DNA from 2 places in the Paenibacillus sp. FSL H8-0048 genome. Region 2 is predicted to be linked to the other one. Evidence: a T-box and tRNA genes for the amino acid it is inferred to sense, from the RefSeq annotation. Region 2 holds a T-box; the other holds one or more tRNA genes.
The links. A T-box is a leader RNA that pairs with one kind of tRNA and senses whether it is charged. The one in region 2 lies ahead of NSU18_RS26350 (arginine--tRNA ligase), so its partner is inferred to be a tRNA-Arg.

Region 1 (9,395 bases), 2.5 Mb from region 2:
CAGTTTTGAGAGCTCAAACTCTCACGCAAGAAACTTGATCCTTGAAAACTGGATACCGAAACGAATTTGCGTTTTAGAACATTCCTTTAAGCTGAACTTGTGTAAACAAGTTTCAATATTTTAGTGATGCTAAGCGATTTTCCTAACGGAAAACGCATTGGTTAAGCTACTAAGAGCACACGGAGGATGCCTAGGCGCCAGGAGCCGACGAAGGACGTGGCGAACAACGAAACTGCCTCGGGGAGCTGTAAGCAAGCTTTGATCCGGGGGTGTCCGAATGGGGAAACCCAGCTGTGGTAATTCGCAGTTACTCGTATCTGAATACATAGGATACGCAGAGGCAGACCAGGGGAACTGAAACATCTAAGTACCCTGAGGAAGAGAAAACAATAGTGATTCCGTCAGTAGCGGCGAGCGAACGCGGAACAGCCTAAACCAAGGGGCTTGCCTCTTGGGGTTGTGGGACGTCTCACATGGAGTTACAAAGGAATAGGGTAGGCGAAGAGGTCTGGAAAGGCCCGCGATAGAGGTAAAAGCCCTGTAGCCGAAATGGTATTCTCTCCGAGACGGATCCCGAGTAGTGCGGGGCACGTGAAACCCCGTATGAATCCAGCAGGACCATCTGCTAAGGCTAAATACTACCTGGCGACCGATAGTGAAACAGTACCGTGAGGGAAAGGTGAAAAGCACCCCGGAAGGGGAGTGAAATAGAACCTGAAACCGTGTGCTTACAAAAAGTCAGAGTCCTCTTTATGGATGATGGCGTGCCTTTTGTAGAATGAACCGGCGAGTTACGTTTAACATGCAAGGTTAAGGTGAGAAGCCGGAGCCGCAGCGAAAGCGAGTCTGAATAGGGCGACTGAGTATGTGGACGTAGACCCGAAACCGTGTGATCTACCCCTGTCCAGGGTGAAGGTGCGGTAACACGCACTGGAGGCCCGAACCCACGCATGTTGAAAAATGCGGGGATGAGGTGGGGGTAGCGGAGAAATTCCAATCGAACTCGGAGATAGCTGGTTCTCCCCGAAATAGCTTTAGGGCTAGCCTCGGTGAATGGAGTGGTGGAGGTAGAGCACTGATTGGGTGCGGGGCCCGCAAGGGTTACCAAGCTCAGTCAAACTCCGAATGCCATTTACTTCTTGCCGGGAGTCAGACAGTGAGTGCTAAGATCCATTGTCAAAAGGGAAACAGCCCAGACCATCAGCTAAGGTCCCCAAGTGTGTGTTAAGTGGGAAAGGATGTGGAGTTGCACAGACAACCAGGATGTTGGCTTAGAAGCAGCCACCATTGAAAGAGTGCGTAATAGCTCACTGGTCGAGTGACTCTGCGCCGAAAATGTAACGGGGCTAAACACACCACCGAAGCTATGGCTAGATGCTTTGCATCTGGGGTAGGGGAGCGTTGTATGTGGGTTGAAGGTGTACCGTAAGGAGCGCTGGACAGCATACAAGTGAGAATGCCGGTATGAGTAACGAAAAGATCAGTGAGAATCTGATCCGCCGAAAGCCCAAGGTTTCCTGAGGAAGGCTCGTCCGCTCAGGGTAAGTCGGGACCTAAGGCGAGGCCGACAGGCGTAGTCGAAGGACAACAGTTTGAAATTACTGTACCACCGTAATCCGCTATGAGCGATGGGGTGACGCAGGAGGGTAGTGACGCGGACTGATGGATGTCCGTCTAAGCAGTGAGGCTGGTGTGCAGGCAAATCCGCACACCGTGAAGGCTGGGCTGTGATGGGGAGCGAAAATTACAGTAGCGAAGGTCATGATCTCACACTGCCAAGAAAAGCCTCTAGTCAGGAGAAGGTGCCCGTACCGCAAACCGACACAGGTAGGCGAGAAGAGAATTCTAAGGCGCGCGGAAGAACTCTCGTTAAGGAACTCGGCAAAATGACCCCGTAACTTCGGGAGAAGGGGTGCCTCGGTAGGGTGAATAGCCCGAGGGGGCCGCAGTGAAAAGGCCCAAGCGACTGTTTAGCAAAAACACAGGTCTGTGCGAAGCCGTAAGGCGAAGTATACGGGCTGACGCCTGCCCGGTGCTGGAAGGTTAAGGGGAGCGGTTAGGAGCAATCCGAAGCTGTGAACCGAAGCCCCAGTAAACGGCGGCCGTAACTATAACGGTCCTAAGGTAGCGAAATTCCTTGTCAGGTAAATTCTGACCCGCACGAATGGCGTAACGACTTGGGCGCTGTCTCAACGAGAGATCCGGTGAAATTTTAATACCTGTGAAGATGCAGGTTACCCGCGACAAGACGGAAAGACCCCATGGAGCTTTACTGCAGCTTGATATTGAATTTGGGTACGATCTGTACAGGATAGGTGGGAGCCGTTGAAGCAGGAGCGCAAGCTTCTGTGGAGGCGCCGTTGGGATACCACCCTGATCGTATCTAGGTTCTAACCTGGTACCCTTAGCGGGTACGGGGACCGTGTCAGGCGGGCAGTTTGACTGGGGCGGTCGCCTCCTAAAGAGTAACGGAGGCGTTCAAAGGTTCCCTCAGAATGGTTGGAAATCATTCGCAGAGTGCAAAGGCATAAGGGAGCTTGACTGCGAGACCTACAAGTCGAGCAGGGACGAAAGTCGGACTTAGTGATCCGGTGGTACCGCATGGAAGGGCCATCGCTCAACGGATAAAAGCTACCCTGGGGATAACAGGCTTATCTCCCCCAAGAGTCCACATCGACGGGGAGGTTTGGCACCTCGATGTCGGCTCATCGCATCCTGGGGCTGAAGTAGGTCCCAAGGGTTGGGCTGTTCGCCCATTAAAGCGGTACGCGAGCTGGGTTCAGAACGTCGTGAGACAGTTCGGTCCCTATCTGTCGTGGGCGCAGGAAATTTGAGAGGAGCTGTCCTTAGTACGAGAGGACCGGGATGGACGTACCGCTGGTGCATCAGTTGTTCCGCCAGGAGCATGGCTGAGTAGCTACGTACGGACGGGATAAGCGCTGAAAGCATCTAAGCGTGAAGCCCCCCTCAAGATGAGATTTCCCAACATGTAAGACCCCTTGAAGACGACGAGGTAGATAGGTTGGAGGTGGAAGTGCAGCAATGCATGGAGCTGACCAATACTAATCGGTCGAGGGCTTATCCAAAAAACTACCCCAAAAAGTGAAGATGACGCTGACGAAGCGGATTCCGAGTACTTTCCGGGGGCCCCGTAAGAAGGGCGAGCGCAGATTCGTTTCGGATTCAGTTTTCAGGAATCAAATTCCTGAAGCATTTACGCTGTAAATGCCCGTTTGGTGGCGATAGCGGAGGGGTTCCACACGTACCCATCCCGAACACGACCGTTAAGCCCTCCAGCGCCGATGGTACTTGGACCGAAGGGTCCTGGGAGAGTAGGACGCCGCCAAGCGGACCATCCACACACATTGTGGTATTTTTTTTGCCTAATTGTTTACATATTCCCTGATAGCTCAGTTGGTAGAGCACTCGACTGTTAATCGAGTTGTCACAGGTTCGAGTCCTGTTCGGGGAGCCATATGGAGAGGTGTCCGAGTTTGGCCGAAGGAGCACGATTGGAAATCGTGTAGGCGCCACAAGCGTCTCGAGGGTTCGAATCCCTCTCTCTCCGTAGCTGTACTTCCCTGCAAGGGGATGAGAACCCTCTGTGGTTCGTTGGAGCATAAGCTTCGTTAGCACTACATCGCAATCTCGTAACGAAGTGAAGAGTATCCCTCTCTCTCCGTAGCGTTACCTCCCTGCAAGGGGATGAGAGTAAATGTATTTACAGCATGGCTCGTTGGTCAAGGGGTTAAGACACCTCCCTTTCACGGAGGTAACATGGGTTCGAATCCCATACGAGTCACCACTTTCTTCTTTGGATGATGGGATGAGAATTCCCTGGGTTCGTTGAAGCATAGGCATCGTAAGGAATACTTCGCAATCTCGTAACGGAGTGAAGAGTCTCCCAAACGAGTCATATATGGAGGCTTAGCTCAGCTGGGAGAGCATCTGCCTTACAAGCAGAGGGTCGGGGGTTCGAACCCCTCAGCCTCCACCATCTTTCTTAACCGAATAGATTTTGTACAATGACGCGGGGTGGAGCAGCCCGGTAGCTCGTCGGGCTCATAACCCGAAGGCCGCAGGTTCAAATCCTGCCCCCGCAACCAATCTTCACAAAGTACTAAACCTGGAACCGTGGTGTAGTTGGCCTAACATGCCTGCCTGTCACGCAGGAGACCGCGGGTTCGAATCCCGTCGGTTCCGCCATTTTAATTGGTATTAAGACATGAGGGATTGAGCATCCTATATCTCGAAGTATAGAGTATCCATCCGATTCCGTAGTATTTTGCTAATTATAATATTGGGGATTAGCCAAGCGGTAAGGCAACGGACTTTGACTCCGTCATTCATAGGTTCGATTCCTATATCCCCAGCCATCTATTTTCGATTGTTTCTCTTGTGAGAGCCATTAGCTCAGTTGGTAGAGCACCTGACTTTTAATCAGGGTGTCGAAGGTTCGAGTCCTTCATGGCTCACCATTTTCTTGTAACGTGTGCGCGTGTGGCGGAATGGCAGACGCACCAGACTTAGGATCTGGCGTTTCACGACGTGGGGGTTCAAGTCCCTTCACGCGCACCATGTTTTTGCGGACGTGGCTCAGCGGTAGAGCATCGCCTTGCCAAGGCGAGGGTCGCGGGTTCGATTCCCGTCGTCCGCTCCATATAGATTTTGCGCCCTTAGCTCAGCTGGATAGAGCGTTTGACTACGAATCAAAAGGTCGGGAGTTCGAATCTCTCAGGGCGCGCCATATATTGCTTCCTTGAATTATCTAAGTGTCCGTCAGATTCGAACGAGTTCGTTGGAGCATATGCTTCGATAGGATTACTTCGCAATCGGATGCGTTGCATCCGTATCTCTCAGGGCGTGCCATTACTACTTCATTAATTATTAACGGGATGTAGCTCAGCTTGGTAGAGCACCTGGTTTGGGACCAGGGGGTCGCATGTTCAAATCGTGTCATCCCGATATTTCATTTCACCTATGCGGGTGTAGTTCAATGGTAGAACTTCAGCCTTCCAAGCTGATAGCGTGGGTTCGATTCCCATCACCCGCTTATATCTGTATCACGTGAGTCTGTCATCCCTATAGGGATGACAGACTTTTTTGCTATTCGGATATGTATGCGAAAAATCGAATACGTTCGCTGCTGATGAGCTATATAAGGAGAATGTATGCGGAAAACCGAACACAATAGAATTCAGAGTATCTATGGTTAATTTGGCTAAGCTGTAGCAGTCAAATGGCAGCCAGAAGGCAGAGAGATGGAGAAAAGTAAGCTCCGTTTAGAGTGGTATTAGCACCAGTATCCTTCACCCGCTAGGGTGATCTTCTTGTATGGCCGGGATTGCAATAGTATTGAAGGGCGTTATGTTTCTATAGAACTGATATAGTATAACTATTGGACTATTGGATCATAGGCAACACTTACTTGGAAGCTGAGGAGCATTTGTTATGACAGACAAAGTAATACGGATTTTTAGAATCATTAACGCTATTCAGTCGAACCCCGGGATTACTGCAGCAGATTTGGCCTTTAGGTGCGAGGTGAATATTAGAACGATCTACAGGGATCTTGAGGTGATCAGCCATTTTGCTCCGGTTACGAATGAGGGAAGGGGCACGGGGTACCGGTTCATGGGGAAGTTCTTTTTGTATCCGCTGGATTTCTCGGAGCAGGAGTCGCTGGCGTTCTCTTTGCTGCCTTCGGTACTGAACCAGGATAGAATTCCGCCGGGTTTTCATTCTGCGTATGACAAGGTGATGGGTACTCATCTGAAGGAGAAATCGCGGCAAAATGGCCTGCTGGAGAATATCGCGGATATTATTCAAATGGGCACCCCGGCCTACCGCAAGGAAAGCCGGAACTTCCTGCAGCCGCTGATTGGAGCAATTCTGGAGCAGCGCAGCATCCGTACGGTATACCACTCGCAATCAAGCAACGTCACTACGGCGCGGAAGATTGACCCGTATTATCTGATCCCGCGGGATCAGCGCTTTTATCTCATTGGCTATTGTCATCTGAAGGGCGCCATCCGTACGTTCCGGATCAGCCGGTTTGAGCAGGTGGAGATGACGGCATCCACTTTTGATAAGGGGAATTTCAATATTAAGCAATATCTGAAAAACACCTGGTCGATCAACCGGGGAACCCGAAATGTCACGTTCAAGGTACGGTTCGATCCGGAGGTGGCGCGTTACATTAAGGAAGAGGAGCTGTTCGTGCAGCCGCGGATGAGCGAAGAAGGCGATGGAACACTGCTGTTCGAAGTCACGGTTAATAATGAGAAGGAGTTCATCAAGTGGATTCTGCAGTATGGCCCAAATGCGGAGATTCTGGAGCCGGAGTCGGCCAGGGAGCGCTTGAAGGAGCGGCTGGAGCATTGGCTGGATGTGTATCAGCAGTAGCCGCAGACTACAATATTACATAATATGGAATAAAATATGTCGAAAAGGTTAGATTGAATAGCTCAACTGGAGAATAAAGGATTTTTTAGAGAGATATATGCCCTGAATGAATTGACCGGAGCGGTGAAGCAGGTTATTATTGGAATATAATGGAATGATAGGAGGCAAGATAGAAATTGCTGGAACTGGATGGGATGAATGAAGACTCTTTGACTGATATGCTTAAAGTCTCGTTCTCATGGGAGAACTGGGCGGCAATTCTCGAGATTTCAGACAAGCTCTTTGAACTTGCAGTTCTAACCTACGGCTCCCATCAACAGGGTGCAAAGAAGTATTTTTTGAAAAAAAATATAGTGTATTATCTCGGCTACAGCGCGTGCATGAAGGGGATTGCCTATCAAAAGCTCGGTAACCTCGCTGAATCAAGAAAATGTATAGGCTTGTATTCAGATTTGAGCTGGATCAAGGATGTGGATCAGGAAGCTGCCGCAGAAGTGGAATACTACAGGAACATTGCGATAGCCAACACCTTCGTCATTGATCTGCTGGAAGGAAAGGTAGAAGTTCTCCCTGATTATGTTGAATTCATTCGCACAGGGGACCAGGAGGAGCTGCTTGCCTGCCTGATTACTGTGCTGGAATCTGCCATTAAGTACAATTTTTCTATCGATTGGGTACTGGATGAATTCAATGAGCAGCTACAGGAACTAAGCTGCAGAGAGAAACAGGAAGATATCAGATACTACATAGACTATATGCATCTTAGTGCAATTTATTTGTATAAAAGGGAGAAAATTCATGATGCAATTAATTTGACTCTCTATATTTTGGTAATAAGTAGTAAACTTTATGACGGGACAGGCTTTAGGAAGATCGTGTCGTTTTATGAGCATATCCGAAGCCATGCGACCGCAGAACAACAAGAATCTTATCAAAATATAATGAAAAATATCTTAGAGAGGGAGTTTTTAAAAGATGAAAAAGGCGATCTCGTTATTAACAGCCGTATTGTTGATTAGCGCAAGCGTAGTGGTAACAACAGCAAGCGCAGGCGGCCAACTTTCCGCAGCCTCCGGCAATATCTCTATTAACAATCACGGAGCAGGCCACTAGTCTATAATCTCTCTGTCTCATGAATCTGGAAATATAATCTGCATATCATGCAAAAAAGGGGTAAGCGATGATGCTTATCCCTTCTTTGCTGCGGAAAGAGGTTACTCTGTTACAGCCAATCCCAGTCCTTCTGCAATTCGCCGTCCAAACTCCGGATCGGCTTTGTAGAAGTGGCCAATCTGGCGGAGCTTGATCTCCTCAGACTCTACTGGAGTCATGGCACCTACAATATTGCTTACGAGCCGGGCACGCTCTTCTTCGCTAAGCAGACGGTACAGGTCACCCGGCTGGGTGTAGTGATCGTCATGATCATAAGACACGCTATCCGCCTGGCCGGAGACTTCAAAAGCAGCTGCCTTATGCTGCGCTGACTCGGTTGCCCCGGCGGAGCTGTTAGGCTCGTAGTAGACGGAGCCTCCCCCGTTATTCGTAGCATTCATCGCGCCGTCGCGCTGATTATTGTTGACCTCGGCGATGGGGCGGTTAATCGGCAGATGGTTATGGTTCGCTCCTACCCGGTAGCGGTGGGCATCCCCGTATGCGAACAGGCGGCCCTGAAGCATTTTATCCGGAGAAGCCTCTATGCCTGGAACGAATGAGCCGGGGGAAAAGGTGGCTTGCTCCACTTCGGCGAAGTAATTCTCAGGATTGCGGTCCAGCACCATGCGGCCTACCTCAATCAGCGGATAATCCTTCTGTGACCACACCTTGGTTACATCAAACGGATCGAAGCGGTAGGTGTCGGCATCCTCCACAGGCATAATCTGCACATGCAGCCTCCAGGCCGGGAAGTCTCCTGTATCAATGGCGTTGAACAAATCCTCTGTATGATAATCCGGGTTCTCCCCGGCTAGCTGTGCTGCCAGCTTAACATCAAGATTCTTGACGCCCTGCTCTGTCTTGAAGTGGTATTTCACCCAGACAGCTGCGCCTTCGGCATTCACCCACTTGAACGTATGGCTGCCGAAGCCATGCATATGGCGGAGAGTAGCCGGGATGCCGCGGTCAGACATCAGAATTGTTACCTGGTGCAGAGACTCGGGGGAGAGGGACCAGAAGTCCCAGACCGCATTCGGGTTCTTCAGATGGGTCTGCGGATGACGCTTCTGGGTATGGATGAAGTCCGGGAATTTGATGGCATCACGGATGAAAAAGACAGGCGTGTTATTGCCGACAAGGTCGTAGTTGCCTTCCTCGGTGTAGAATTTCACAGCAAAGCCGCGCGGATCACGCACGGTATCGGATGAGCCCAGTTCCCCGGCTACGGTAGAGAAACGGATGAACATCGGGGTGCGTTTGCCGACCCCGGACAAGAAGGCCGCCTTCGTATATTGGGAGAGATCATTGGTGACTTCAAAATAACCATGGGCACCGGCACCTTTGGCATGAACGACCCGCTCAGGAACACGCTCACGGTTGAAGTGGGCCAGCTTCTCCAGCAAATGGACATCCTGCAACAGTACGGGGCCACGGGCACCGGCGGTCATTGAATTCTGGTTGTCGCCTACAGGGGCGCCCCAGCTAGTCGTTAGCTTGTTGTTATTGTTTGTGGTCATGAACACAATCACCTCGTATAGGATTTGATTTTAGATTAAGTATAAATATTATAATAGCAAGAATTTAAATAAAATCAATCTTTTTTTATAATCATTATTATTAAGCTTATGTAGAATAAGGAAGGTTGATGATACAATCGGAACAAAAAACTCCCGCCCGCAGCAGCGGACAGGAGGAGGGATTCGTGAACAGAAGCGGAGTAGTAAGGAGATGAAATTGACGGGAGCAAGAACTACTGCAAGTTAGCTTGTGATATACATCCGGTTATAGTATTCATCCAGCATGCGCTTGGTAGCGAATTCGGTGCGGGTGGTCTCGAT
Region 2 (9,395 bases):
TCTGGGGGCGCGGCAGTATTCAGTTCAGCGCTGGAAGCCCAGCAGGCTGAGGTTACCGGCTACGCCGAGGAAGCAAACGGGCAGGCCGCCATGAAGGCGGGAGATATCGATGCTCTCCTTACAATGAAGGGAGACGCACCCGCTGTTATTCTTGAAGGCAGCAATCCGGCGGCTAACCGCGCTGTAATCATGGCGCTCCAGGAAGCTGCGCAGAGCCTCCGGCCGCAAGCGCCGGGCGGAGGACAGCTCCAGCCGCAGATCAGCTATCTGTATGGCGCGGAGGATATGAAGACGATCGACCGCTTCGGCCCGATTATGATCGGGGTGTTCGTGTTCTTCTTTGTCTTCCTGATTGCCGGTGTCTCCTTCCTGCGCGAACGGACCACGGGCACGCTGGAGCGTCTGCTCTCCACCCCGCTGAAGCGCTGGGAGATCGTCACCGGTTATGTCTGCGGCTTCGGCATCTTCACCGTCTTCCAGGCTCTGCTGATCTCCTGGTTCTCCATCCAGGTGCTGGGGATTATGATGACGGGCAGCTTCGGCTACGTGCTGCTGATGACGCTGCTGCTGTCGATGTCGGCGCTGACCCTCGGCACCCTGCTCTCGGCGTTCGCCGCCAATGAGCTGCAGATGATCCAGTTCATCCCTCTGGTCATTGTGCCGCAGATCTTCCTGAGCGGATTATTTCCGCTGGATACCCTTCCCCTCTGGCTCCAGCGCATTGGACTCGCCACTCCGATGTACTACGGTTCACAGGCACTGATGGATATCATGGTTCGCGGCAGAGGCTGGAGCAATATCGCCGGGGATGTGTTCATGCTGATCGGCTTCTCTCTGCTGTTCATGCTGCTAAATGTGCTGGCTCTGCGCAAGCACCGCAGAATGTGAAGAGTGAACGGGCTATGGTACACTAGAAGGAACTGCAAGAGTCTGGAGGTTCTATTGATGGAGAATAACCCTGCTGCCGATCAGGAGCAGCTGGAGCAAGACCAGTGGATTCAGGAGCTGCTGGATCTCAGCGAGAAGGAGCAGGTCACGCCCAAGCAGCTGTCCATTCTGCGGGCGGCGATTGATGTGTTTGCAGAGAAGGGCTTCTCGGCGGCCGCCACCAGTGAAATCGCCCAGAAGGCGGGCGTGGCCGAAGGCACGATCTTCCGTTATTACCGGACCAAAAAAGATCTCCTGCTTGCCATCGTGGTCCCCACCATGAGCCGGATGATCGCCCCGTTCGTGCTGCGCAACTTCAGCGGTGTGCTGGATGTGCCGTTCGAGAGCTACGAGGATTTCCTTAAGGCCTTCATGGTGAACCGGCTGGAGTTCGTCCGCAGGAATCTCAAGATCGTCAAAATTCTCATTCAGGAGATCCCCTTCCAGCCTGCGCTGAAGGAGCAGCTGACCGAGAATATCTTCGAGCAGGTCCTGGCCCGCGTTACTGCAATTACTGAGCACTTCAAAGCGGAAGGTGAAGTGATTGACGCGCCAACGCCTGCAATTATCCGCTTCACGATATCGGCGATTATCGGATACCTGCTGACGCGGCTGGTGCTGATGCCCGAGCAGGACTGGAATGATGAGGCTGAGATTGAACAGACTATAAGCTTCATTCTGCATGGGATCGGCGGGAATGGCTTAGACAGAAGCAATAAAAGGAAGTGAGTATACGTGGGTTATCAGGTGCCGGAACGGGTAATCAAGCTGCTGTGCGGCAACGCCGCTTTTGACCAGGGGGCAGCTTATTATCATGCCCATAAGGTGGACCTTGTCTATACGGAGCATAATGAGGAAGACGAGTATTCCAAATACCGCGCTGAGGTCCATGGGCTGGACAGCCATGAGATTGCGCTGATCATCGACAGTGACGGGGATGTGCAGGGAGAATGCACCTGCCCGGCTTACTATCACGGCGGCCCCTTTTGCAAGCATATTGCGGCGGCGCTGGTGACGGTTCTCTACCGCAGCCGGACAGCCGGAGCTGAAGAGGCTGAGGAGATGCAGGCAGATGCGGGGGAGGCTCATCCCGCACAGGCCGGCAGTCCGCCGCTGGCAGAGGACAGCTTCGGCCCCGCCGGGGCAGAGCACCGGGAGCGCAGCGGAGACCGGCAGCTGGTGAGCAGCATGCTCGGGATATTCACCGGAGGACGGCAGCGGCCAAGCGGTGCAGGCACGTATATCGATCTGCGGACACCGCTTCAGGTGGAGTTCATCTGCCGGCCCTTCAACTTCAGCTACGGCAGCACGATGCTTGGGCTGGAAGTGAGGCTTGGTCCGAAACGCCTTTATATTGTGCAGAAGATCAGATCTTTTTTGGAGCAGGTGCACCGGGGCGAGCCTTATGAATTCACGGCGCATTTCAGCTATGATCCCGCCCTGCACAGCTTCTCCAAGAAGGATAATGAGGTCCTGCAGAAGCTGATTGAGATCATGCTCAATGAGAAGGTCTACAATAGTCTCACCAGCCCGTATGGTTCCCGCACTAACCCTACCGGGAATGACCGGCTGCTGCCGGTTGCCCCTTTTTTCTGGGAAAGTCTGTATCCCCTGCTAGAAGCAGCGCCTGCCGTTCGCCTTCAGCATGGACAGCTTCTGATGGAACGCTTGTCCCTCTCGGAGGAGCTGCTGCCGCTCAGCTTCCAGTTCGACCAGGCACAGGAGGACGGCTACCGGCTGGATGTCCGGGGACTTGAGCAGCTTACGATTCTGGAGAGCTACGGGCTGGTCTTGACCGAGGGCAGGCTGCTGAAGCTTCCGGCGCAGGAATGTGGGCGGCTCTCCGAGCTGAAGCGGATGCTCAGCGGCAGCCGGCGGGACAGCCTGGCGATTGCACCTGAGCAGATGGAGCCCTTCATGGAAACCGTCATCCCCGGGCTGAAGAAGCTGGGCAGGGTGAGCATTGCCGACTCCATTGCGGATAAGATCGTCCAGACCCGGCTTCACGCCAGACTCTACCTGGACCGGGTAAGGGACCGGCTGCTGGCCGGGCTTGAATTCCAGTACGGCGGGATTGTTATCAATCCGCTGGAGGAAAAGGCCCATGAGCGGAGCAGCGAGGTCATTCTGATGCGGGACGGGGAAGCCGAGCGGCGGATTCTGGACCTGATGGCCCATGAGTCCTTCTCGCGGACGGAGAGCGGATATATCATGCGTGACGAGGACGGGGAATTCGACTTCCTGCATCATACCATCCCGCTGCTGGAGCCGCTGCTTCAGGTCTATGCGACCACTGCAGTCAAGGATCGGGTGCTTACGGAGCATGCTCCGCCCAAGGTCAGCCTGAGCTGGAACGAGAAGACCGACTGGCTCGACTTCAAATTCGCCATGGATGGCATCACGGATAAAGACATCACAGAGGTCCTGAAATCTCTTCAGGAAAAGCGTAAGTATCACCGGCTCAAGGACGGAGCCCTGCTCCCGCTGGATACCTCAGAGTTCCAGGAAATTATCGACCTGATGAACGAGCTCGGCGTCCGCAGCGTGGATATCCGGAGTTCGGAGTTCTCCCTGCCGCTGGTCCGCGCCCTCCATCTCCATGCAGGCACCCTCCAGGGGCAGACGATCGAGACCGGCCGCTCCTTCCGGCGGCTGCTCGCTAATATGGCGAGTCCCGAGAATCTGGACTTCCCGCTGCCGGAGAGTCTGGCTCCCGTGCTGCGGGATTATCAGCAGTACGGCTTCCAGTGGATGAGGACGCTGGCCCATTACCGCTTCGGCGGGATTCTGGCGGACGACATGGGCCTCGGCAAAACACTCCAGAGCATCGCCTTCCTGCTCTCTGAGCTGGAAGACATCCGGCAGAGCGGCGTACCTGCGCTGGTGGTTGCCCCTGCTTCCCTGGTCTATAACTGGCTTAATGAGCTGAAGCGCTTCGCCCCGGAGATTAAGGCGGTCATTGCTGACGGCAACTCTGGTGAACGCGGACGGATCGTGCGGAACACGGCCGGGCATGATGTCATCATCACCTCGTACCCGCTGCTGCGCAGAGATGTGGACGAGTACGCCAAGCGGTCGTTCCATACGCTCATTCTGGATGAAGCGCAGATGATCAAGAATCATGAGACCCAGACTTCACAGGCGGTCAGATTGCTTCAGGCCCGTTACCGTTTTGCGCTGACCGGTACACCGGTGGAGAATGCACTGGAGGACCTGTGGTCGATCTTCAGCGTTGTCTTCCCCGGCTTGTTCCCCGGGAAGAAAGCCTTCCATGACCTTCCCCGGGAGACGGTCGCCAGGCGCGCCCGCCCCTTCCTGCTGCGCCGTCTGAAGAGCGATGTGCTGAAGGAGCTGCCGGACAAAATCGAGTCCCTCCAGGCCTCCGAGCTGCTGCCGGAGCAGAAACGGCTCTATGTCGCTTATCTGGCGCGGCTACGCAAAGAGGCGCTCAAGCATCTGGACAGCGACAGCTTTGGGGGCGGCCGGATCAAGGTGCTGGCCGGACTGACCCGGCTGCGCCAGCTGTGCTGCCATCCGGCCCTGTTCGTGGACGGATATACCGGAGGCTCCGGCAAATTCGAGCAGCTGCTGGAGATCATCGATGAGTGCCGCAGCTCCGGCAAACGGATGCTGATCTTCTCACAGTTCACGCAGATGCTCGGTATGATCGGGCGCGAGCTGGCCCTGCTCGGGATTCCGCATTTCTATCTGGACGGACAAACCCCGGCCTCCCGGCGGGTTGAGCTGTGCAGCCGCTTCAATGAAGGCGAGCGCGACCTGTTCCTGATCTCGCTGAAGGCTGGCGGCACCGGCCTCAACCTGACCGGTGCCGATACGGTCATTCTCTACGACCTGTGGTGGAACCCTGCGGTCGAGCAGCAGGCGGCCGACCGCGCCCACCGGATCGGGCAGAAAAAGATCGTCCAGGTTATCCGCCTGGTAGCCCAGGGTACAGTGGAGGATAAGATGTACGAGCTGCAGCAGAAGAAGAAAAATCTGATTGACGAGGTGATCCAGCCGGGGCAGGAGGCGCTGCCCGGCCTGAGCGAACAGGACATCCGCGAGATCCTCTCTATCTGAGGCATCTGCGAGTTGTTGCCAGACCCGGCCTGGGAGATTTTCTGCTGTATTTTGTACACTAGAATAAGGCCATATTGGCTGAGAAATCGGATCTGTTGCACTTTGTACACTAGAGTTTTACGTATCTGCTGTTTCCGAGCAGAAATTCAAAAATCAAATGTATGAAATGCAGTAGAATGGTTTTTTGCGCCCAAAAGTACAGTTTCTATTGCACAGAATACAATACCAGCAAAATGCGTGCTTTGAAGACGGGACAAGAACCTGAAGCGGAACCCGGTTTGGACGCATCCGGCAAGTCCGGTATACTGCGTGCCGGCCAACTCGATTGGCTGCAATGTGAAGTGGGAGGGCCAGGATGCCCACTGGATGCCTGCCGAGGCTTGCGTTCCGGTATAACCCAAATATAAACAGGGACCTTCTGAGCGAGCAGCTCTGCAAGGTCCCTGTTTCATTTTACAGCTGGCAAGTCCAGAATAATATCCTAACCCTCTATACGTCTGAGCTTAATTTCTCATGCGTCACTACACGGTGTGCATTCACCAGCTGGCCGGTCGATGTCTTGCCCCACACGGATATTCCAATCTCATCTTCATCTACTTCTCCAGTGATGAACACAAATTCAAAGGCATTGAGATCGGCAAAATAATCCCGGGTTACCACCTGATTCGGAGCAACATCAATCACCTCACTGACATACAGCGTTCTGGTAGCGCCCAGCACGTATCCCTGAATACTAATAGAGGTGCTGCCTGGGGCACTCCGCTTGACAATTCTTACCGTCACCGTCTGCGTAGGTCTGACTCCCGAAACGGCATTGTTCTCTATCGGTCCTGTTGACAAAATCGCCATCCTGTCTCGCCCTCCCTTGAAGTTCTAGTGTCAATGCACGATATATTCATATTCGGACGTTCCTGTAACGGTGTGGACACAGGCCTGAGCCCAATCACCAATGACCGCAGGCACGCATATCCTTGAATAAGGAAAGACTGCCCATAGGCTGAGCTTTCTGCATACGAATGCCGAACGGAAGAAGGGACTCCCATGCCCCCTCCAGGAAAAGGAAAGAAGCCCGCCGCCAAAAAAACATCATCCAGCTCCAAAACCCAGACCCCTAAAGGGCTTGAATTCGCCGTAGCCGCACTTCTGTTGACCGGCAAGCTGAAAGTAGACTCTATCCAGATGTACACGGACGCATCGATGTTCGTCAGTCTGGTAGGCAAATATAAAACCCTAAGCGATCTGAGTAGTGACAATGTCGATAAGCTGGTCAGCTTCCTCGATGACAACAGCAGCCTGACGCTGAACGAGATCATGACCGCTTTGAAAAAGAAAGCCGGGAACATCTGAACACTTACGAAAGTAAAATGGGAGGGATGGGGTTATGGACAGTTTTGACGGAGAAGGATTTGCCGGCGGGCTCCTGCTGGTCATTGTAATTATGCTGCTGATTTATGGTTCAACAGACATTAAGAATCTGACAGGAGCGCCCAATGACGAGTAATTATTAACCGGAGGACGCCTGCTGCACAGTAATCTGCTCTTGCTTTCTCCCAGAAATTCGCTATACTGATACAAATCCATATTCAATCGATGACCGGGAGAGTAATGGTCTTATATCTAGTCCCCAGCGAGCCGGGTTAGTGGAAGCCGGTACAGATTAGAACCATGAAGCGCACCCGTGAGATGGACTTCTGAACCTTAGAGTAGGAAGCCCCGGCCGAGGACCGTTAACCTGTAAGGTGGCTGAACCGTAAGGCTTCAGCAACGAGAGTGGTACCGCGAGCGCACAAGCCTCGTCTCTTAGGAGATGAAGGCTTTTTTTGTCGTTATTTTATTCAGGAGGTTGTTATTGATGCCAATGTTAAGTGAGCTTATTCAAGAAAGCCTGAAGCAGTCTGTTCACACCATCGCGTTAACCCTGGGCGTGCCCGACATCGCTGAAGTCCATATTGCCCTGGAGCAGCCGGCGAGTGCCGACCACGGGGATTATTCCAGCAATATCGCTATGCAGCTCGCCCGCCCCTTGCGCAAAGCTCCACTGGCTATCGCCGGGCTAATCGCCGCTGAGCTCGAAGCTTCGGGCTCTGTGCACGGACTGGTGCTGAGAACCGAGGTAGCCGGTCCGGGGTTCATTAATATGTATCTGGATTGGCAGGCCTGGGCACGGGCGAAGGGGAATTTCACGCTTCCTCAGCATGCTGGGGGGTCGAAGGTGATCGTCGAGCATACGTCCGTTAACCCGAATAAAAGTATGCATATCGGCCATTTAAGAAACTCCTGTATCGGGGATGCGCTGGTGAGAGTACTGCGGGCGACCGGCCATTCTGTTGAGGTACACAACTATGTGGATGATCTCGGCAATCAGCTGGCAGATACCGTTGCCGGTCTGCTGAATGTTCCGCTGGCGGGAGAGCATGTAAGATTCGGAGACTACTGCTGGGACATCTATGCCGAGATTAACAAAACGTACGCACAGCAGCCGGAGATGGTGCAGAAACGGACCGGGATTCTTCATGCGCTGGAGGAAGGCCATGGTAATACTGCCTGGATTGGCAACCTCGTCGCCGGGCAGATTGTGAAAGAGCATGTGGAGGAGATGCGGGGGTTCGGCATTGACTACGATCTGCTGGTGTGGGAGAGCAGCATTCTGAAGGAGGGCTTTTGGGCCTCCGCGTTCGAGCTGCTGTCGCAGACGAAGATCTTCGTGCAGGAGACCGAAGGCAAGCTGGCAGGCTGCTGGATTCTGAAGCAACCCGCTGAAGACGCTGCACCGGACATGCAGGAGGAGCATCAGAAGGATAAGGTGCTGGTGCGCTCGAACGGAATTCTGACCTATACCGCCAAGGACATCGCCTATCATCTGTGGAAGTTCGGACTGCTGGAGAAGGATTTCAGCTACAGCGAATTTCAGAGCGGGCTGTGGACGACCGGCTTGAGCGGACAGGCTCTGCCTTTTGGACGGGCGGACCAGGTCGTGAACGTCATCGATTACCGGCAGGAATACCCGCAGCTGATGGTCAAGCAGGCGCTCAAGGCACTGGGATTCGGTGCGCAGGCAGACGCGCTGCATCATGTCAGCTATGGGGTGGTCTCGCTGAGTCCCGCTTCTGCAGCCAGTCTGGGCATTGATACCTCCAGCGGCAAAAGCTCCTACGCCATGTCCGGGCGCCAGGGAATCGGCATTAAGGTAACCGAACTGGTCCGGCTCATGGAAGACATGATTGAATCCACCCGTTCGGATAAAAACGGCCTATCCAGCAGGCTCATCGCCACCGCTGCCATCCGTTACTACCTGCTGCGCTTCAATCTGGGCACCGAGATTGTGTTCGACTTCAAACAAGCGATGGAAATCTCCGGCAACACCGGCGTTTACCTGATGTACGCCTACGCCCGGGCGCAGCGCGTACTTAGTAAGGCTGCGACGGGTGGCGTGGGCGAGTCTCGCGCTGGCGGGTCTGGCGCTGGCGGGTCTGGCGCTGGCGGGGCTGGCGCTGGCGGGGCTGGCGCTGGCGGGGCTGGCGTGGGCGGGGCTGGCGCTGGAGAGTCTGGCGCTGGCGGGTCTGGCGCTGGAGAGTCAGGCGTGGGCGGGGCGCCTCTGTTCCCGGCGCAGCTCGAAGCAGCTGAGCTTGCCCTGCTGAGACAGCTCAGCTTGTGGCAGGACACACTCTATACAGCAAGCCGGGAGCTTACGCCGAATACGATTTGTAACTATGCCTATTCCCTGGCCTCGTTGTTCAGTAACTTCTACTCAGCTTGTCCGATTCTCAAAGGCGGGGAAGCCAGCATCACCTTCCGCCTGTGGCTGACCCGCAGCTTCACCGATACGCTGGGCGAAGCATTGGATGTGCTCGGTCTGCCTAAGCCAGAGCGGATGTAGACACACCGATCCTTCATCCTCTTAAGAACCAATCGCTCTAGCGGATGAATGAGCAGCAACCTATGCGGGTCCGTGCAGCTTGCACGGCTCCCCCTTCTCCATCCGCACACTTCTGCGTGCATCCTGTGTAATGAGGTGCACTTCTGCACCTCATACGCTCATTTTGCTCAAATCTGGTGAACTCAGAGGAACTTATACATTACATTCGCTTATTTGGGCTGCATTCAGTAAATTCAGCGACAGGTAGTCCATGCTAAATTGTGCGTACTAAGAACGCTACTTGGGGATGAATGGTTTTTGAGCTTTAATAATGTTATGTATTTCGCATCCTCCAAACAACAAAGCAGCCCTCCCGAAGGAAGGCTGCTGTTATGACGTCCCGGAAGGGATACAGCCCATTTGGGCTGATTGCGAAGTAGTGCTATCGAAGCTGATGCTCCAACGTCCCCTCGCTGACGCGTTGGGTTCTCATCCTCCGGACGCTGAAACAGCCCTCCATATGGAGGGCTGT

Region 1: it has a tRNA-Arg gene. The T-box ahead of NSU18_RS26350 (arginine--tRNA ligase) is inferred to sense a tRNA for this amino acid. The anticodon was not compared.

Annotation. Positions count from the first base shown of each region.
Region 1 covers NZ_JBBODF010000001.1:3,576,388-3,585,782, reverse strand. Annotated here, with positions in the region: rRNA gene NSU18_RS15190 (23S ribosomal RNA) at 160-3,086, shown strand; rRNA gene rrf (5S ribosomal RNA) at 3,233-3,349, shown strand; tRNA gene NSU18_RS15180 (tRNA-Asn) at 3,400-3,475, shown strand; tRNA gene NSU18_RS15175 (tRNA-Ser) at 3,479-3,568, shown strand; tRNA gene NSU18_RS15170 (tRNA-Glu) at 3,731-3,805, shown strand; tRNA gene NSU18_RS15165 (tRNA-Val) at 3,922-3,997, shown strand; tRNA gene NSU18_RS15160 (tRNA-Met) at 4,030-4,106, shown strand; tRNA gene NSU18_RS15155 (tRNA-Asp) at 4,129-4,206, shown strand; tRNA gene NSU18_RS15150 (tRNA-Gln) at 4,302-4,376, shown strand; tRNA gene NSU18_RS15145 (tRNA-Lys) at 4,403-4,478, shown strand; tRNA gene NSU18_RS15140 (tRNA-Leu) at 4,495-4,578, shown strand; tRNA gene NSU18_RS15135 (tRNA-Gly) at 4,586-4,660, shown strand; tRNA gene NSU18_RS15130 (tRNA-Arg) at 4,671-4,747, shown strand; tRNA gene NSU18_RS15125 (tRNA-Pro) at 4,892-4,965, shown strand; tRNA gene NSU18_RS15120 (tRNA-Gly) at 4,983-5,053, shown strand; gene NSU18_RS15115 (helix-turn-helix transcriptional regulator) at 5,452-6,405, shown strand; gene NSU18_RS15110 (DNA-binding protein) at 6,582-7,424, shown strand; gene katA (catalase KatA) at 7,620-9,074, opposite strand; gene glgP (alpha-glucan family phosphorylase) at 9,318-9,395, opposite strand, start outside.
Region 2 covers NZ_JBBODF010000001.1:6,067,615-6,077,009, reverse strand. Annotated here, with positions in the region: gene NSU18_RS26375 (ABC transporter permease) at 1-888, shown strand, start outside; gene NSU18_RS26370 (TetR/AcrR family transcriptional regulator) at 946-1,656, shown strand; gene NSU18_RS26365 (DEAD/DEAH box helicase) at 1,663-5,007, shown strand; gene NSU18_RS26360 (hypothetical protein) at 5,497-5,856, opposite strand; gene NSU18_RS26355 (hypothetical protein) at 6,049-6,354, shown strand; T-box leader at 6,589-6,811, shown strand; gene NSU18_RS26350 (arginine--tRNA ligase) at 6,866-8,884, shown strand.